One region of the Virgibacillus sp. M23 genome, then DNA from elsewhere that is predicted to be linked to it. Evidence: riboswitches for the same ligand, from Rfam matches in the RefSeq annotation. Region 1 holds a riboswitch; each other region holds the start of a gene.
The links. A riboswitch is a leader RNA that binds a small molecule or an ion and turns the genes downstream of it on or off. The one in region 1 is predicted to bind S-adenosylmethionine.
Positions count from the first base shown of each region.

Region 2: another riboswitch for S-adenosylmethionine. It lies ahead of RVS70_RS16785 (O-acetylhomoserine aminocarboxypropyltransferase/cysteine synthase family protein); the one in region 1 lies ahead of RVS70_RS03530 (methionine ABC transporter ATP-binding protein).
Region 3: another riboswitch for S-adenosylmethionine. It lies ahead of RVS70_RS02765 (methionine biosynthesis PLP-dependent protein); the one in region 1 lies ahead of RVS70_RS03530 (methionine ABC transporter ATP-binding protein).

Region 1 is NZ_JAWDHA010000006.1:13,184-19,134, forward strand. Features, by position in the region: gene RVS70_RS03520 (toprim domain-containing protein) at 183-539, shown strand; gene RVS70_RS03525 (thioredoxin family protein) at 598-921, shown strand; SAM riboswitch class I at 991-1,101, shown strand; gene RVS70_RS03530 (methionine ABC transporter ATP-binding protein) at 1,206-2,237, shown strand; gene RVS70_RS03535 (methionine ABC transporter permease) at 2,227-2,895, shown strand; gene RVS70_RS03540 (MetQ/NlpA family ABC transporter substrate-binding protein) at 2,935-3,774, shown strand; gene RVS70_RS03545 (hypothetical protein) at 4,048-4,218, shown strand; gene sufC (Fe-S cluster assembly ATPase SufC) at 4,495-5,280, shown strand; gene sufD (Fe-S cluster assembly protein SufD) at 5,299-5,951, shown strand, end outside.
Region 2 is NZ_JAWDHA010000053.1:12,728-18,678, forward strand. Features, by position in the region: gene cls (cardiolipin synthase) at 1-601, opposite strand, end outside; gene megL (methionine gamma-lyase) at 1,141-2,334, opposite strand; gene rarD (EamA family transporter RarD) at 2,500-3,402, shown strand; SAM riboswitch class I at 3,538-3,658, shown strand; gene RVS70_RS16785 (O-acetylhomoserine aminocarboxypropyltransferase/cysteine synthase family protein) at 3,813-5,564, shown strand.
Region 3 is NZ_JAWDHA010000004.1:96,408-102,358, forward strand. Features, by position in the region: gene pabB (aminodeoxychorismate synthase component I) at 1-153, opposite strand, end outside; gene RVS70_RS02760 (anthranilate synthase component II) at 119-730, opposite strand; gene RVS70_RS02765 (methionine biosynthesis PLP-dependent protein) at 784-1,899, opposite strand; SAM riboswitch class I at 1,975-2,078, opposite strand; gene RVS70_RS02770 (ROK family transcriptional regulator) at 2,421-3,590, shown strand; gene RVS70_RS02775 (asparaginase) at 3,594-4,589, shown strand; gene RVS70_RS02780 (glutathione ABC transporter substrate-binding protein) at 4,605-5,951, shown strand, end outside.

The sequences.
Region 1 (5,951 bases):
AATCAGCCATGTTTTTACAGCTATACTAATTGCTCAACATTACGAATTGGACGTATCACTAAATAACTACATTTCATCATATAATAAAGGAAACTCACATTTCGAAAAGACAACTACTGATAACATAGTAGAAGTGAGCGATATTAAAACCTTCCGCTTGATTTACTGAGGAGTGCTATGTGATGATAACTGACGAATTAGAAAAAATTATTATCGTAGAAGGCTTAACAGATAAAAAGCAAATTAGAAAGGTTATTACTGACGATGTAACGATTATATGTACGAATGGAACATTAGGTGTTGAACGATTCGATCAAATGTTAGAGGATTACGCATTAGATGATAAAGACGTCTACATTTTAGTAGATGAGGATGAATCAGGCCAAAAACTGCGAAAGCAATTGGCAAGAGAACTACCACATGCAGAACACATCTATGTTAGTAGTGAATATCGAGAAGTGGCAACAACTCCTGAAAATATTTTAGCTCAAGTATTAGTGAGTAAACGAATCGCTGTTAATCCGATTTTCTTAATCTAAACAAGGTGTAAAAGTAATGGGTAGGACTTAGCAAGCACTATGAATTAGTTTAAATAAGGTGATATGTTTGCAACAAATTACAGCCGAACTTTTGAAAAGAGACCACTACCTTCTTTATATATTTACTCCTTTTTGTGGTACGTGCAATTTAGCAAGGTCCATGCTAAAGAAAATTGAGTCTGTACATCAAGAAGACATTTTTTATGAGATGAATGCATCCTTGTATCCAGAATTTATGCAGGATAATCAAATAGAAAGTGTACCGTGTCTTGTTGTTAAGAAGGATAATCGAATTGTAGAAAAAGTGTACGCATTTCATTCCATACCTAATATTTATCGATATTTATTAGATTATAAGCCGGAAATGTTTAAGAATAGTTAGCTGAAAATCGTTGACATTGTTTATACAGCATGCTAATATATCTTTTATCGTAATTAAATAGTTGAAAAACTCTTATCTTGAGCGGTGGAGGGACTGGCCCTATGAAACCGCGGCAACCTTCAAGCTATCATGCTTGAAAGGTGCTAATTCCTGCAAAGCCTAGGCTTTGATAGATGAGGGGACGAAAAGGCAAACAAACGTCTTTCTGTTCTCTTACAGAAAGGCGTTTTTAATTGTATTTAAGGACATAATACAAATGTATGTAAATAAAAGGAGGATTACGTGTGATATCGATACAGGGTTTGAGTAAGGTCTTTACTTCAAACAAAAGCAATACAGCAGCTGTAGATAATTTGACCCTTTCGATTGATCAAGGAGACATCTTTGGTGTTATTGGTTATAGCGGAGCGGGTAAAAGTACGTTCGTTCGATTATTAAATCGCCTTGAAGAACCAACCAGTGGTCGAATTACAATGAATGACAAGGAAATTACGACATTAAATAAACGAGAACTTCGATTAGTAAGGCAAGATATTGGGATGGTATTCCAGCATTTTAATTTGCTCTGGTCGCGAACTGTTGCCGATAATATTGCTTTTCCTTTGGAAATAGCTGGGATTCCTAAAGCGGAAAGGGATAATCGTGTAAAAACATTGATTGAGCTAGTTGGGTTAACGGGAAAAGAAACATCCTACCCCGCCCAGCTAAGTGGTGGTCAGAAGCAGCGAGTCGGTATTGCACGTGCCTTGGCAAATAAGCCAAAGGTTTTATTATGTGATGAAGCAACTTCGGCACTTGACCCAGAAACGACGAACGCAATATTAGATTTACTTGTTAATATTAATAAAAATTTAGGGTTAACTATTATTCTTATTACACATGAAATGCAAGTGATTCGAAAAATATGTAATCAAGTTGCTGTTATGGAAAATGGAAAGATTGTAGAACAAGGGAATGTACTCGATGTGTTTCTACATCCAAAGCAAACTGTTACTAAAAAGTTCGTCAAACAAATTATGGGGTCTGACGAGGAAGATAGTGATATATCACATGTTATGAACCGTTATCAAAATGGAAAGCTAATCAGACTTCATTTTGTTGGAGAAACAACGAACCACGCATTAATTAGTCAAATTATAAAAAAATATGGTGTGGACATTAGCATTTTACAAGGGAAAATAACGCAAACACAGGCTGGTGCCTATGGAACCTTATTTATTCAAATGGACGGTAATGAAAAAGATATGAACAAAGCTATTTCATTTGTTCGTGAAGAAACCTCCGTAGAATTGGAGGTTATCCACGATGCTAACTAATTTATTACCAAATATTAAAGTAGAAGATTTTATAGAAGCAACTTATGAGACTTTTTATATGACGATCATTGCTTTAGTTGGAACGTTTATTATTGGGTTATTGTTAGGATTGCTTCTATTCCTTACACAAAAAGGAGGAATTTGGCAGAATAGGTTATTAAATCTTGTTATAGCGACGGTAGTGAATGTATTTCGAGCTATTCCATTTATTATATTGATTTTATTGCTTTTCCCGTTTACTAACTTTTTAATTGGAACCATCCGTGGTCCAAACGCGGCGTTACCAGCATTAATTATTGGTGCAGCTCCATTTTATGGAAGGCTTGTAGAAATAGCACTGAGAGAGGTTGATAAAGGTGTCGTTGAGGCTGCAAAGGCAATGGGAGCAAAGACCAGTACGATTATTTTTAAAGTATTGTTACCTGAATCAATGCCAGCATTGATCTCAGGTATTACGGTAACAGCTATTGCATTAATTGGTTATACAGCGATGGCAGGTGCAATTGGTGCAGGTGGATTAGGCAGCTACGCCTACTACTCTGGCTTTCAACGTAGGGACTTTGATGTTGTACTTATATGTTCCATCATTATTGTATGCATTGTTTTTCTATTTCAATTTATTGGCGATTATGTATCAAGAAAGTTAGACAAAAGATAAGAACGATATAAAATGAACAAGTTAAGAGGAGCGAATAAAATGAAAAAATTGTGGTTATCCGTGTTAATTATTATAAGTTTAGGATTTGTGTTAGCTGCATGCGGCGGAGATGATGAAGCTTCCTCCGATGCAAATACGATTAAAGTAGGCGCTTCTAGCACACCTCACGCTGAAATTCTTGAAGAGGCTAAGCCATTATTAAAAGAAGAAGGCATTACATTGGAAATAACTGAATATGAGGATTACGTATTACCGAATGATGACTTAGCTAATGGAGAAATAGACGCTAATTATTTTCAACATATTCCGTATTTAGAGCAAACAATAAGTGATACTGGATATAAGTTGGATTATATCGATGGAATTCATATTGAACCCATTGGTGTCTATTCCAAAGGCATTTCGAGTATAGAGGAGATTCCAGAAGGAACAGAAGTAGTCTTAAGTAATTCTGTGTCTGATCGTGGTCGTGTACTAGGTTTATTTGAAAAGAATGGGATAATAAAATTGGCAGATGGAGTAAAGACATCAGAAGCAACGCTTGATGATATTACTGAAAACCCTAAGAATTTAACGTTTTCACCAGATTATGACCCAGCACTTTTACCAGAAATTTATGAAACAGATGAAGAATCATTAGTAGTCATAAACACAAATTATGCTATTGGTGCAGGGTTAATCCCAACTGACGATGCATTATTCATAGAAGATGAGGATTCACCATATGTTAATGTTATCGCAGTAAGAGCAGAGGATAAGGACAATAAAGCATTAAATAAGCTTGTAGACGTACTACATTCTGAAAAAATTCAGAAGTTTATTGAAGAAGAATACGAAGGTGCAGTCGTACCTGTTGGCGACAAAAAACAAGCAGACTAACGTTTTAAAAAAGTTACTTTTAACAAAGTGAATATCAACAATACATTGATCCAGCAGTTTGATGTAATAGCTTTTATGAAGAATAGGGAGTATATGTGCGTTATCAGTAGAAACTGTATGAGGATGTTTATTTGGCTTAAATAACCGTTAAATACTGATCAATAAACTGAATAATACGTTTAAATTCGTTTTGTTTTGGGAATCACCTCTGTGTTAACCTTATTATTGTCATAAAATAAGAAAGGATGATTCCCTATCAATAGCGGAATAGAAATGAATTACACTTCTGAAATGGAGAAGGCTATGCAACAGACGCATCATATCGGATTTGCTGAGTATGAAAGAAAGTTAGAAAAGCGATTGGCAATTGAAAAAAAGCGTCAGCAAGAGCATGAGAAGTGTAAGCATTTTGCTGCTGAGTATGACGGACACATGAAAAAATAATGAAATCGACTGAGAAAGTAAAGCGTTATTTAGAAATATAGATGAGAAAATAAAGGTACGTATGTACAATAAGCATACGTACCTTTTATTTTTGATGATAATTGGGTATGCATGATATCCTATTAAATAAAGGATTTATTATACAATACTGACTCTGTTTAAAAGAGTTGATAATAAATTCTAAATGCTTTAAGATTGTAATGAGAATAAAGTGAGAATGAATCTTGCATTCATTTCAAAGTAACAATAAAACTAATTGTATTTGGAGGTATCGATATGGCAGGATCAACATTAGAAATTAAGAATCTACATGTCTCAATTGAGGATAAAGAAATATTAAAAGGTGTAGACCTTACAATAAAAGGTGGAGAATTCCACGCAGTAATGGGACCAAATGGTACAGGGAAGTCTACATTAGCTTCTGCAATTATGGGACATCCGAAGTATGAGATTACAGAAGGGTCTGTTCTATTAGATGGTGAAGATGTATTAGAAATGGAAGTTGATGAACGTGCTCGTGCTGGGCTATTCCTCGCTATGCAATATCCAAGTGAGATCAGTGGAGTAACTACTTCTGATTTCCTTCGCTCATCTATAAATGCTCGCCGTGGTGAAGGTAATGAAATCTCATTAATGAATTTCATTAAAGAAATGGATAGTGCGCTTGACTATCTTGACATTGATAAAAACATGGCACAACGATACTTAAACGAAGGATTCTCCGGTGGAGAGAAGAAGCGTAATGAAATCCTTCAATTATTACTATTAAAACCAGAAATCGCAATTCTAGACGAAATTGATTCTGGATTGGACATTGATGCGCTTAAGATTGTATCAAAAGGTATTAACAGGCTACGTGATGAGAACTTCGGTTGCTTAATTATTACGCACTATCAGCGTCTATTGAACTATATTACACCTGACAAAGTACATGTAATGATGCAAGGTCGAGTGGTTAAGTCTGGTGGACCAGAGTTAGCGAAACGCCTTGAGGCTGAAGGTTATGAGTGGATTAAAGAAGAGCTTGGTATCGAAGACGAAACTGTTGAGCAAAAAGCGTAAGTAAGGAGGGGTACTACTATGACTGTTGAAACAAAGCTGCCATACGATAAAGAATATATTGATCAGTTTTCCAAGGAAAGAAATGAACCGGAATGGATGCTGGAATTGCGCCTTCAAGCACTAGAACAAGCGGACGCTCTAGAATTACCAAAGCCTGATAAAACTAAAATTGGAAAATGGAATTTTAGCCAGTTTAAACACACGGCTACTGGTGCTGCTATTCAGTCGCTAAAAGAACTTCCAAATGAACTTCAGGAATTCTTGGATCAGGAAAATGCTCCAGAAAACCTCTTAATTCAACGAAACCATTCGGTTGCTTATAATACACTAAGCAAAGAATTGAAAGATAAAGGAGTAATTTTTACAGATATCTTTACAGCGCTGCAGAAGCATGATGATCTAGTGAAACGCTATTATATGAAGGATGCAGTATCAATTGATGAACATCGCTTAACTGCATTACATGCTGCTTTAATGAATGGTGGGGTCTTTGTATACGTTCCGAAAAACGTTGAAGTAGAAGTTCCTCTACAAACTATTTTTTGGCAGGAAGATCCTGAAGTAGCGTTATTTAATCATGTACTTGTCGTAGCTGATGAGGGTAGTTCGTTAACTTATGTAGAGAATTATTTCTCACATAATGAGAAGGAAGCTACAGTTGCTAATGTAGT
Region 2 (5,951 bases), on a different contig from region 1:
CTACGCCAGCTCTGCGTAATCGTCTAATATACTTTCTTCGTAATGAACGGGAACCCATATCATCATAAAGTACACGAACCTCTATACCTTCATTAGCCTTCTTAATAAGAATGTCAGCAATACGCTTACCTAGTTGATCATCACGAATGATGTAATAAAGCAAATGTATATGATCCGTAGCTTTTTCCAGATCAGCAATGAGGGATTCAAACTTTTCTGTTCCATCCGTAAAAATGGTCACTTTATTATCTTGTGTAAAGATGGCATCATCATTACGTAAATGTAAATAATATAAATCCTCATACTCTGCTATCTCTTTATGTTTGAATGCAAACGTACCGTTTTCAATTGCACGAAGCTGGGATTGTACAGCTGTTTTTACACCAAGTCTACTCTTTGTATCCCAAGTAAATATCCTTCGTTTACTAATCGGCTTACCAAAGATTAAGTATAAAAAGAAACCTGCAATTGGAATAAACAATAATACCATTAACCACGCCCATGTAGCACTAGCATCCTTTCGTTCCAAAAAGATAATAGAAACACCTAAGGCAATATTAAAAATTAAAATAAATCCTAATAAGTATGACAGTATTTCCATAGTCTGACAAATCCCCCCTTACATGAAAATTGTTTTAGTTCGTGCCATGTCTTATCCAGTAACAATTTTCTATTATCCTCCCCAAACTAGACTGTTCCTATTTTTAAGGGTGAGGACATCAAATTACGCTAAAGTAGAAAGAGTATATATCCATCACCTCTACAATCAATAATATAGCATACATTTTAATTTGTCGTTAGCTTAGCAGAATGCAAGCGCTACCTATTATTTATAGAATAAATGATATTAGCTTATTGTATTAAATTTTATCCTTTTTATGTACCTTGATGCTGTTATAAAGCACTTCATATGAAAGAAAACCATAACCTTTCTACGTATCAAATCGTATTTACGATTCATAAATGTGGTACTGACATCATGAATGAACATTATATATGATCTCATTATTAATAACACCAGCGTATCTTATGTTTTTGTATATCTAACAGTCTTTTCGTTAAGGGTTACTTTGAACTGTTTAACCAGGTCAAAAAAAAACCTATACCAGCTACTACTAGCATAAGCGTATTATTTCTTCGCTACTTGTCATCTAGCTTGTTTAATGCTTGCTCCAAATCCTCCCAAATATCTTGCCAAGCCTCTAAACCCACCGATAAACGGATCAGCTGCTCCGTTATTCCCATCATGTCACGCTCAGCTTCTGGCACAACCGCATGTGTCATTGTTGATGGATGTTGTATAAGCGTCTCTGCATCTCCTAAGCTAACTGCAATTTTTAAAAACTCCAAGTTATTTAAGAACTGTTGAACATCGTATTTATCCCCAACTAATTCAAATGATATAACTCCAGCACCACGCTTCATCTGCTTTTGATATATCGCAAAATTTGGATGCCCCCTATCACCTGGATAATAAATAGTTGAAATCCTTGGATGAGTACCTAATTTCTCCACAATCTTTTCTGCATTATCTGAATGTCGATCAAGCCGAATCGGCAGTGTTTTCAAACCCCTTAATAATAGCCAAGCATCAAATGGCGAAAGAACGCCTCCAATATCTTTTTGTGTCGTCATGGCAACACCGTCAAGAAATGAACTTCTTCCTACTACCAAACCACCAATTACATCTCCGTGTCCGCCAATATATTTTGTAGCACTATGAACAACAACATCACAACCAAATTCCAGTGGTCGCTGAATATAAGGGGATGAGAAGGTATTGTCTACAACGACCGGAATATGGTAGCGCTTTGCAACCGTTGCTACCATTTGTAGATCGATCAGCTTCATGGTGGGATTAATTGGTGTTTCAATATAAATACAGGTTGTTTCTGGCCTTAGACAAGCCAAAACCTCTTCCTCACAATTCATTTCTGAGAAATCATGATTAATATGATACTTATCCTTTAACATGGATAACAATCCATACGTACAGCCATAAAGCCCGGAAGAACAAAGAATATGATCATTTGCTTTTGTTAGTGAAATTAATACCGCTGAAACGGCAGCCATTCCAGAGGAAAAAGCCAACCCTCGCTCCCCTCCTTCTAATGCCGCAATCCGCTCTTCCAAAAGCTGTACAGTAGGATTACCTAAACGCGAATATACAAAACCATCCTCTTCCCTTGCAAAACGCCGCTCTCCTTGTTCTGCTGAATCAAATGTAAAAGTAGAGGTTTGAAATAAAGGAGCTGCTAAACTTCCTAACATCTCTTCTGAATGATAACCTTCATGAACAACCTTCGTCTCCAATTGCTTTTCTTTCTTCTTCACATCCATTCCTCCTCACGTAAACTCTTGTAAACTGACCACCTATATATATCCTATTCAAATAAACGCATAAATGAATACGTTTTCTTTAGAGACGTTATCTTTGCTTTTTTTCTGGAGCAATTCTAAAATAGATTTACTTTATACCGGAAGAAGGGATGAAACCTTATGAACGCTAATCAGGATCGGAACGGTATGATCTACACATCATCAGCATACATATTATGGGGATTTCTACCAATCTATTGGAAGCTTCTTGACCATGTTTCTCCAGGGGAAACATTAGCTCACCGCATTATTTGGTCTTTCGTCTTCACATTTTTACTTGTTCTCATTATGCGTAAATGGTCGGATTTTACGAAGGAATGGAAGGAATTGCTTCATAATAAAAAGAAGCTATTTGGTATTTCTTTGGCTACGCTAGTAATTAGTCTAAATTGGTTAATATTTATTTGGGCCGTTAATAGTAATCATGTTGTTCAAGCAAGTCTGGGCTATTATATTAATCCACTTATAAGCATATTACTAGGAATTATCGTATTAAAAGAAGCCTTTACTTTCCGTCAAACTATTTCATTTATTCTAGCAGGAATCGGTGTGCTTTATTTAACGATAAGCTATGGTGTGTTTCCTTGGGTGTCATTATTACTTGCCATCAGCTTTGGACTGTATGGTTTATTGAAGAAAAAGGTCGATATCGGACCAATGATAGGGTTAACCATTGAAACCATGCTTATTCTCCCCTTCGCAATTATTTACCTAGCCATTTACCCTGATAACGCCTTTCAGCTTCATGAATTCTTTTCATCTACGAACCTATTATTAATGGGTGCAGGTGTTATGACAGCAATTCCCTTGTTACTGTTTGCAAGTGGAGCGAAACGCATTTCTTTAGCAATGGTCGGATTCTTGCAATATATTGCACCAACATTAATGTTATTACTAGGCGTATTTATATATAAAGAAGCCTTTACTTCTGCTCATTTAATTGCTTTCGCGTTCATTTGGATAGCTCTAGTAAACTTTATGCTTACGAGCTACCGAAGACCACTGAGGAAAAAGCATGTATAAAAAGATATAACATGCTCTAGGTTTTCTTACGTTTTGGCGATGGTATTATGCCTGCCTTTTGTTACGATTTAAAACTAGTGGTTGACAAAAGATTATGTACACCTATATAATATTCAATAATTTAGAAAAATACATCTCTTATCAAGAGCGGTGGAGGGAATAGGCCCTGTGAAGCCCAGCAACCAAAAAGCGATGAAATATTGCTTTTTACGGTGCTACATCCTACAGATCCATTTTATGATCTGGAAGATAAGAGGAGGAACGGTTAAATCCAAGCCCTCTTCTTAGGAAGAGGGCTTTTTCATTTTCCCCCTCTTCCTCCAGACACAAGGATTGCTATTCAGTAACTGGCCACGTCAATACTAGTCGTGGCAATACAGAACTACAAACTATCCTAGGAGGAATGAATAATGGCAAAATTTCACCAGAAACAACCAGATACAGTATTACTACACGGAGGTCAGGTGCCAGACCCAACCACGGGTTCTAGAGCTGTCCCTATTTATCAAACAACATCCTATGTTTTTCGTGACACGGAGCACGCACAGAATCTATTTGGCCTTACCGAACCGGGCAACATTTATACACGGATAGGGAACCCTACCGTAGATGCTTTCGAGCAACGAATTGCCGAATTAGAAGACGGTGTAGCAGCAGTAGCAACAGCATCTGGAATGGCAGCTATTACCTTTGCTATCCTAAATGTTGCTAGTACAGGAGATGAAATTATAGCTGACAGTAATTTATACGGTGGTACTTATAATCTATTTGCAAACACACTTCCTCGCTATGGTATAACGGTTAAATTTGTTAATGGCAAGAACAAGAATGAAGTCGAAGCTGCTATCACAGATAAAACAAAAGCAATCTTCGGTGAAATTATTACGAACCCTAGTCTGCACATCTTTGATGTCGAGACCATTGCTGCTTTAGCTCATTCTTATAATATTCCTTTAATAATTGATAATACATTCGCACCTTATATTGCTAAGCCGATAGCATGGGGAGCAGATGTTGTGGTCCACTCCGCTACAAAATGGATAGGAGGACATGGTACGACCATTGGAGGTGTTGTCGTTGATGGCGGAAGGTTTAATTGGAATAACAGCAAATTCCCTGGCTTTACAGAACCAGATGAGAGCTATAATGGCCTCCGTTTCATTGATGTTGGTCCTGCGGCTTTTGCTACTAAATTAAGGGTACAATTATTGCGTGATATTGGTGCGTGTATTAGCCCGCATAATGCTTTTTTACTATTACAGGGTTTAGAAACCTTGCATCTTCGTATTCCTCAACATAATAAAAATGCACAGATAATTGCCGAATACTTAGCTAAAAATCCTGCGATCGAATGGGTGAACTACCCAGGTTTACAAAGCCATTCATCAAACAAGCGAGCTAAAAAATATTTTAGTGAAGGTGCTGGATCTATCATCACTTTTGGAATTCGAGGGGGGAGAGAAGCTGGACGACAATTAATTGAATGTATTGAATTATGGTCACATGTAGCTAATGTTGGTGATGCAAAATCACTAATTATTCATCCTGCTTCAACAACGCATCAACAACTAACCGTTGAAGAATTAAAAACTAGTGGTGTTACGGAGGAAACAATTCGTCTATCGATTGGTTTGGAGTCTGTTACCGACTTATTATACACCTTAGATGCTGCTATCGCTGAAGCTACTGGCGAAGCAAAAACGATAACAACCAATGATTCCGTCGCTATCAGTTGGCTACTTAGCTCTCCGTTTGATCGTAATAATGGAAATATACGAAAAAAAACCATTGCCGTATACGGCTGGGAAGATGCAGGAGAGAAAGAAAGGGAAAAAGTCAAACAGCTACAATCTATTGGTTTTGAGCTTTATTATATAAGTCATTCAACAACTGAAGAATCTCAGCATGTGTTCAGAGACTTATCAGCTATTCCAACTGAGCTTGATGCTGTATGGTTTCTCCAATCAAACCTCCCATCAGGTGTTATCGAACAAGTTATAAATAAACAAGGAAAAATAGTATGGTTGGAACAGCCTTATCAAAATAGTACTTTAGAATATGCCAAAGCAGCTGGGATCACTGTTATTACCGCAAAAAATCCTTATGACGAGTTTTTAGCATTGCGATCACAAGACGATGCTTCTGACCTCACTCATGTTTGAACGAGCAAACAGTATGCTGGAATCAAACTAATTTTAGAAATTTAGAACTAATTATTTATGTAACAAAACTGTTTCACTTTTAGAAAGGAGGTTTACTTTTACTACCGATTGGAAAAATTATAAATAACCTTCCCTTACTGATCGCCTGTTATTGAAGGCGATCTTATTTTATCCCGTATATAACTGGCAGTAAGATCCCTACTTCAAGCAATAAAGTAAAACCAATATGGGTAAATGTGGGGATCGACTGTCAGTAAATGTCCGATTAATTGAAAGTCCTTTAGGTCATACCCTTGTGGTACTAGCAATCAGTAAGGGATAGACAAAAGCCCCAGCGGATTGAGGTTTCACTTTATTTCCTTCATTGAACAAGTTATGAAGTACATA
Region 3 (5,951 bases), on a different contig from region 1:
GATATACTGTTGAATAGATTGCATACAAGGTATTACTTCTTCTAACTTTGTAGTGGTTATAATAGTAATGGGATCTTTAAAGGTCATGGGCTGTTTATTACCTAAATGATTGGCAAAGTCAAAGAATAGGAGTGGTTTTTTTGGCGAATGCATCTATTTGTCCAACCTTTCGTGTGAAAAAGTTCTCTAATAACTGTAGCCCTTGTTCGGATAGTATTGCTTCAGGATGAGCTTGAATTCCTTCTATTGGATAAGTTTTATGGCGAATTGCCATAATCTCACCTGTAACTGATTTTGCGCTTATTTCAAAGCAAGAAGGTAGGGTAGCCTCCTGAACAATAAGTGAATGATACCTTGTGACAGCTAACGGATTTTTAAGCTTTTTGAATATACCTTTATGATCATGGGTAATCATTGAAACCTTACCATGCATTGGTTGTTTGGCTTTTACAATACTAGCACCAAAGGCTTGAGCAATCGTTTGATGCCCTAAACAAATTCCAATTATTGGATATAGCGTATACAGTTTTCTTACAATCTCTAGACATATACCTGCAGAAGCCGGGTTTCCAGGTCCAGGAGAGAGCAATATGCTAGATGGGTTTAATCGTTTAATGTCTGCTATTGAGATTTCATCATTGCGAGCGACATATACTTGCTGGTTTAGCTGCTTCATATATTGTACAAGATTAAATGTGAATGAATCATAATTATCGATGACTAATATCATGTAGTTACCTACTCTCTTATAAACACTTCATGCGTTATTATAGCAAATGTAGGTTAATAAGCATATGTATCCACTTCAATTAATGCTTGTTTTAAATCCTCTATTAATTCATTTGGTTGTTCAATTCCAACTGAAAACCGTAGCAGTTGGTCGTCAACACCACGCTTTATTCTTTCATCTCTAGGTATGTCAGCGTGAGTTTGTGTTGCTGGATAAGTAATAAAACTTTCCACCCCTCCTAAACTTTCAGCAAAAATGATAAGCTTCAAACTTTGAAGGAAAGGATCTATCCATTTACTTTTTCGTAAGCGAAAAGATAACATACCACCTCTTCCTGGATATAGAACATTATCAACCATTGGATGCTCTTGCAAAAAGGATACGATAAGCTTTGCATTGGCTTCATGTTTTTCCACCCGAAGCGCAAGTGTTTTTAATCCTCGAATTAATAGCCAAGAGTCAAAAGGTGATAGCACAGCACCTGAAGCATTGTGGTAATTGGCTAATTTTTCAGACAAGGATTTACCTTTTGCCACTACTAATCCAGCGAGTACATCGTTATGACCACCAATGTATTTCGTGCCACTATGAATGACGATATCAGCCCCTGACTCAATTGGCCGTTGAAGTAGCGGGGTCAGAAAAGTATTGTCAACAATTAATAGTACATTATATTGGTGCGCTAATTCCGCAACTTTTACAATATCTATCTCTTGCATTAGGGGATTTGTAGGTGTTTCAATAAAGATTGCTCTTGTTTTCGAGGATATCAGTCGCCGCGTTTCTCCGTCATTCTTGAAATCTGTATATGTTGTCTGAATTTGATATGCAGCGGCGTAATGCTCTAATAATCGGTACGTTCCTCCGTATACATCACTCGTTACAATGAGTTCATCCCCAGCATTAAAAAGAGAGAATACTAATTGAATGGCTGCCATTCCAGAACTGCAAGCATACCCACTGTCAGCGGATTCCAATTTAGCGATTCCTTCCTCTAGTAAGGTTCTTGTAGGATTTTTCGTTCTTGAGTAATCATAGCCTGATGATTGTCCCAGTCCGTGGTGCTGGTAGGCAGTTGACAAATAAATAGGTGCGCTAACTGCTCCAGTAGCTTTATCACTCTTATTTCCTAATTGTACTAATTCTGTTTCAATGCTTCTTCGTGACATAATATCCATCCCTTCATTCGATGAAAAAAGCCTCTTCTAATTAAATAAGAAGAGGCTTACATCATTCGGTTACTCTTCCTATCTGCATGCTTTCGAGCATCTGGAATTGGCACAGTTCTCTTTATAAGTCTGTTGCCGAGGCTTCAAAGGGCCAGTCCCTCCACCTCTCTGGATAAGAAAATAGTTTATGTAATTTTTAAAATAGATTACAGTTGTTTTTGCTATTTGTCAAGGGAAACTTAGGGATTTACTCCAATGTACAGTTTACAGCATTTAGATAACATGGTTTCATCTGAAGATAAGTGGAAAATAAAAGCAGATACGAAATATCGCAAGAAATAAATTAGTTAAAACATTCTAAAAATTAGTTGACTAATTTTTCTCGCTAATCTATACTATTAATAACTTCACAGGAGAAACTATTTGGTTAAATACTGGAAAAATATAATAAATAGTAAAAAATCAATGGAAAAAGCCATTTAATTCTGGTTATTAATTACATGATGTTAATAGGTGATCAAATGAAAATTAAGAATCAAGATTTTTTAAAAAAAGAAAATAGAAGTTTAGTCTTAGAAATAATTCTTAATCAAGGTCCGATCTCACGTGCCGAAATTGCCAAACAAACGTCGATGAGTCCTACTTCTGCTTCTCGAATTGTTGCATCATTACAAGAAAATAAGCTAATAAGAGAGATGAATATGTCTAGCGAAGGAATTGGCAGGAAGGCCACTTATTTTATTCCAAATGAACATTCTGTATTCTCAATTGGTGTTGAAATTGACCAGAAAGTTATTCGGATCGGTTTAATGAATTTTATAGGAAAGTTAACCATTCTGAAGTACTTTGACTATCAATCAATAGATCCAGTGGCAACAGTTCAATTTATAGCAGACCATATATTACAAATGATTGACGACGAAAATCTTACATCGGATCAAATTGCTGGAGTTTGTATTGGCTTACCAGGACTTATTGAGAATGACAAAGGTGAGGTGAAATTATCTGCGCAATTTGATTGGAAAAATATCCCTTTACAAGAGATGGTTGAAGAGAAAGTAGGCTTTACCGTATTCGTGGACAATGAATTAAAATTGAAAGCGCTTGCTGAGTATATTAGTGATCCTGAACCAAAAAAAGCGTATATGGCAATGATTGGTTTTGGTAGTGGGGTAGGTTCTGCGTTAATAAAGAAAGGAGAAATCTATCGAGGTGAAGGAAACTTCTCAGGAGAAATCGGACATACTATCGTTGATCCTTATGGAATTTATTGTCCATGTGGGAATTTTGGCTGTCTCCAAACGTATATTGCTGAAAAGTTTTTGTTAGATGAAGCATCTAAAACAAAAGAGATTGAAAATATTCAGGCCTTAATCATTGAATATGAAAATGGAGAAAAGTGGGCAAGAAATATAGTTGATAAAGCAATTACCTATGCAGCAATTACGATTAATAATGTTGTTTGCGTATACAATCCAGATTCCGTCGTTCTTGCTGGTAGTTTAATTGAAAGGTTTCCGCAAATTAAAGATCAAATTATTGAAAAGTGTGAGAATCAGATGTGGGCACCTGTCATGAAGACATTTCAATTACGCACTACAAAAACGGGAGAAGATGGCGTTGTGATAGGAGCTGCCATGATTGTACTACAGCATTTTATAAAAAATATTCATGAAAAGAGTGGGGTTTAACCTATGATATCAACACCTATTATTGCTGAAGAATATAGAGGAGGAACATTAGAAAATGTTCATCAGGGATTGATTTGTGTTTTAAATGAAAAGAAGGAAATACTTTATGAATACGGTGATGTAAAGCAGTCCGTTTTTTATCGGTCAGCGATGAAACCATTACAAGCAATTCCCTTATTCACCACAGATATTATGGAAAAGTATGATTTAACAACCGAAGAAGCAGCTTTATTTACGGCATCTCAAAGAGGTGAATCCTATCATCAAGAGGCTTTAGAACGTTTAATGAATAAACTGCAATTGTCAGAAGACATGCTGGTCTGCCAACAGAGCTATCCCTTAAATGAACAACCAAAGATTTCCTATATCTGGGAGCATTTACCTAAACGTAAACTTTTGCATAATTGTTCCGGTAAGCATTTGGGGTTTCTTGCTTATTCCAGAGAGAAAAACTATGATCTATCAAACTATGAATGGTTGGGTCATCCGCTTCAACAAGAAGTTTTAAACTATGTAGCAGATTTGTCGGAAACCCCGAAGAAAGAAATGAAAACCGCAATTGATGGTTGTGGAGTTCCTGTTCATAGCGTTCCGCTAAAAAACATGGCTATTTCATTCTTAAAGTTCATTCAGCCTTCGATGATACATGATAGTCGGGTTGCAACGGCTGTAAAAAGAATAGGAGAAGTTATGAACAAACACCCTAGAATTGTCGCTTCACATAACTTTATTTGTACAGCTCTGCTTGAGGATGAAAATATTATTGCAAAAGGAGGAGCTCAAGGAGTCTATTGCTTGGCGTTAAAGAGAGAAAAAATAAGCATTTCCTTAAAGGTGTTAACTGGTTCTGAATTAATTTGGCCACTATTAGTAGCTAAGCTACTACAAAAGTTAAATTATCATAATAAAGAAACGATTGATCGTTTGCTTAATATTCGATCAAACGAAATCTTCAATGATAATGGGAAAGTGGTTGGAGAAACAAAAATTCGATTATAAGAGGGGGAGCAATCGATGACAAATAAATGGATACGTCTAATGATATTACTAGGAATAATAGTAGTTGTATCAGCGTGTTCTTCAGATGCAAATAGTGATAATGATCAAGGAAATAAAGGTGAAGGTGATAAGGAATTAACCATTGCAATTGATCAAAATTTTGTTACATTGGATCCGCAAAATGCTGGAGATACCGTTTCAATTTTTGGTACAAGAGCAATGTATGAAGGGCTAGTAGGTTTTAATGAACATATGGAGATTGAACCTGTTCTAGCTGAAGATTATCAAGTGAGTGATGATGCTTTAACCTATACATTTCAGTTAAGAAAAGACGTGACATTTCATGATGGAGAACCTTTTAATGCTGACGCAGTAAAAGCTAATTATGAGCGTATTATAGATGAGGATAATGATTTACGTGCTAAAAGAAACCTTCAGTATGTGGAAAAACTTGAAGTTATAAATGAGTATGAAGTTGCGTTTATATTAAATCAACCATTCAGTGCCATGTTAAATAAATTTGCAATGGTGCCTTTTATAAGTCCAAAAGCACTTGAGGATGATGAAAAAGACATCGCGTTACATCCTGTTGGGACAGGGCCCTTTAAATTTATTGAATGGAATCAAGGAGACTCACTTGTTTTAGAAAAATATAATGATTATTGGAATGCTGCCAATTCCGATGCAGAGAAGGTTACATTTAAGCCGGTCCCGGAAAACGGCTCTAGAGCTGCTATGTTAAAAACAGGAGAGGCGGATTTTGTTTATCCTGTTCCTCAACAAGATATAAAAGAATTAGAATCGAATAGCGACGTTGTGATTGAAAAAACACCATCTACAATAGCCAGATACGTTTCTATTAATACATTTAAGGAACCATTTAATAATGAAAAAGTGCGAAAAGCAATGAATTATGCAGTGAATAAGGATGCATATATAAAAGTAGTAAAGAATGGGTATGGCAATATATTAGACTCAACCATGTCAACGGAAACACAATACTATACAAAGCAAGAACCATATGAATTCAATTTAGAAAAAGCGAAGGACTTATTGACTGAAGCAGGCTATGAGAATGGGTTTGAGGCAGAGATCTGGGGGAATACAAGCTCAGAAACACTTCAAGGCATGGAATTTATTAAACAACAGCTGGCCGAGATTGGCATTGATGTAACGATTAAGTCAATGGAAGAGGGGACGCTATCTGATGAAATATACACGCCAGAAACACCAAAGGATGCAAAGGTACAAATGTGGTATGTAAGCTGGTCTCCTTCATCTGGAGATGCTGATGGAGCAACTCGCTCGTTGTTTAGTAGTGAATACTTCCCACCAAATGGCGCAAATACAGCATATTACAAC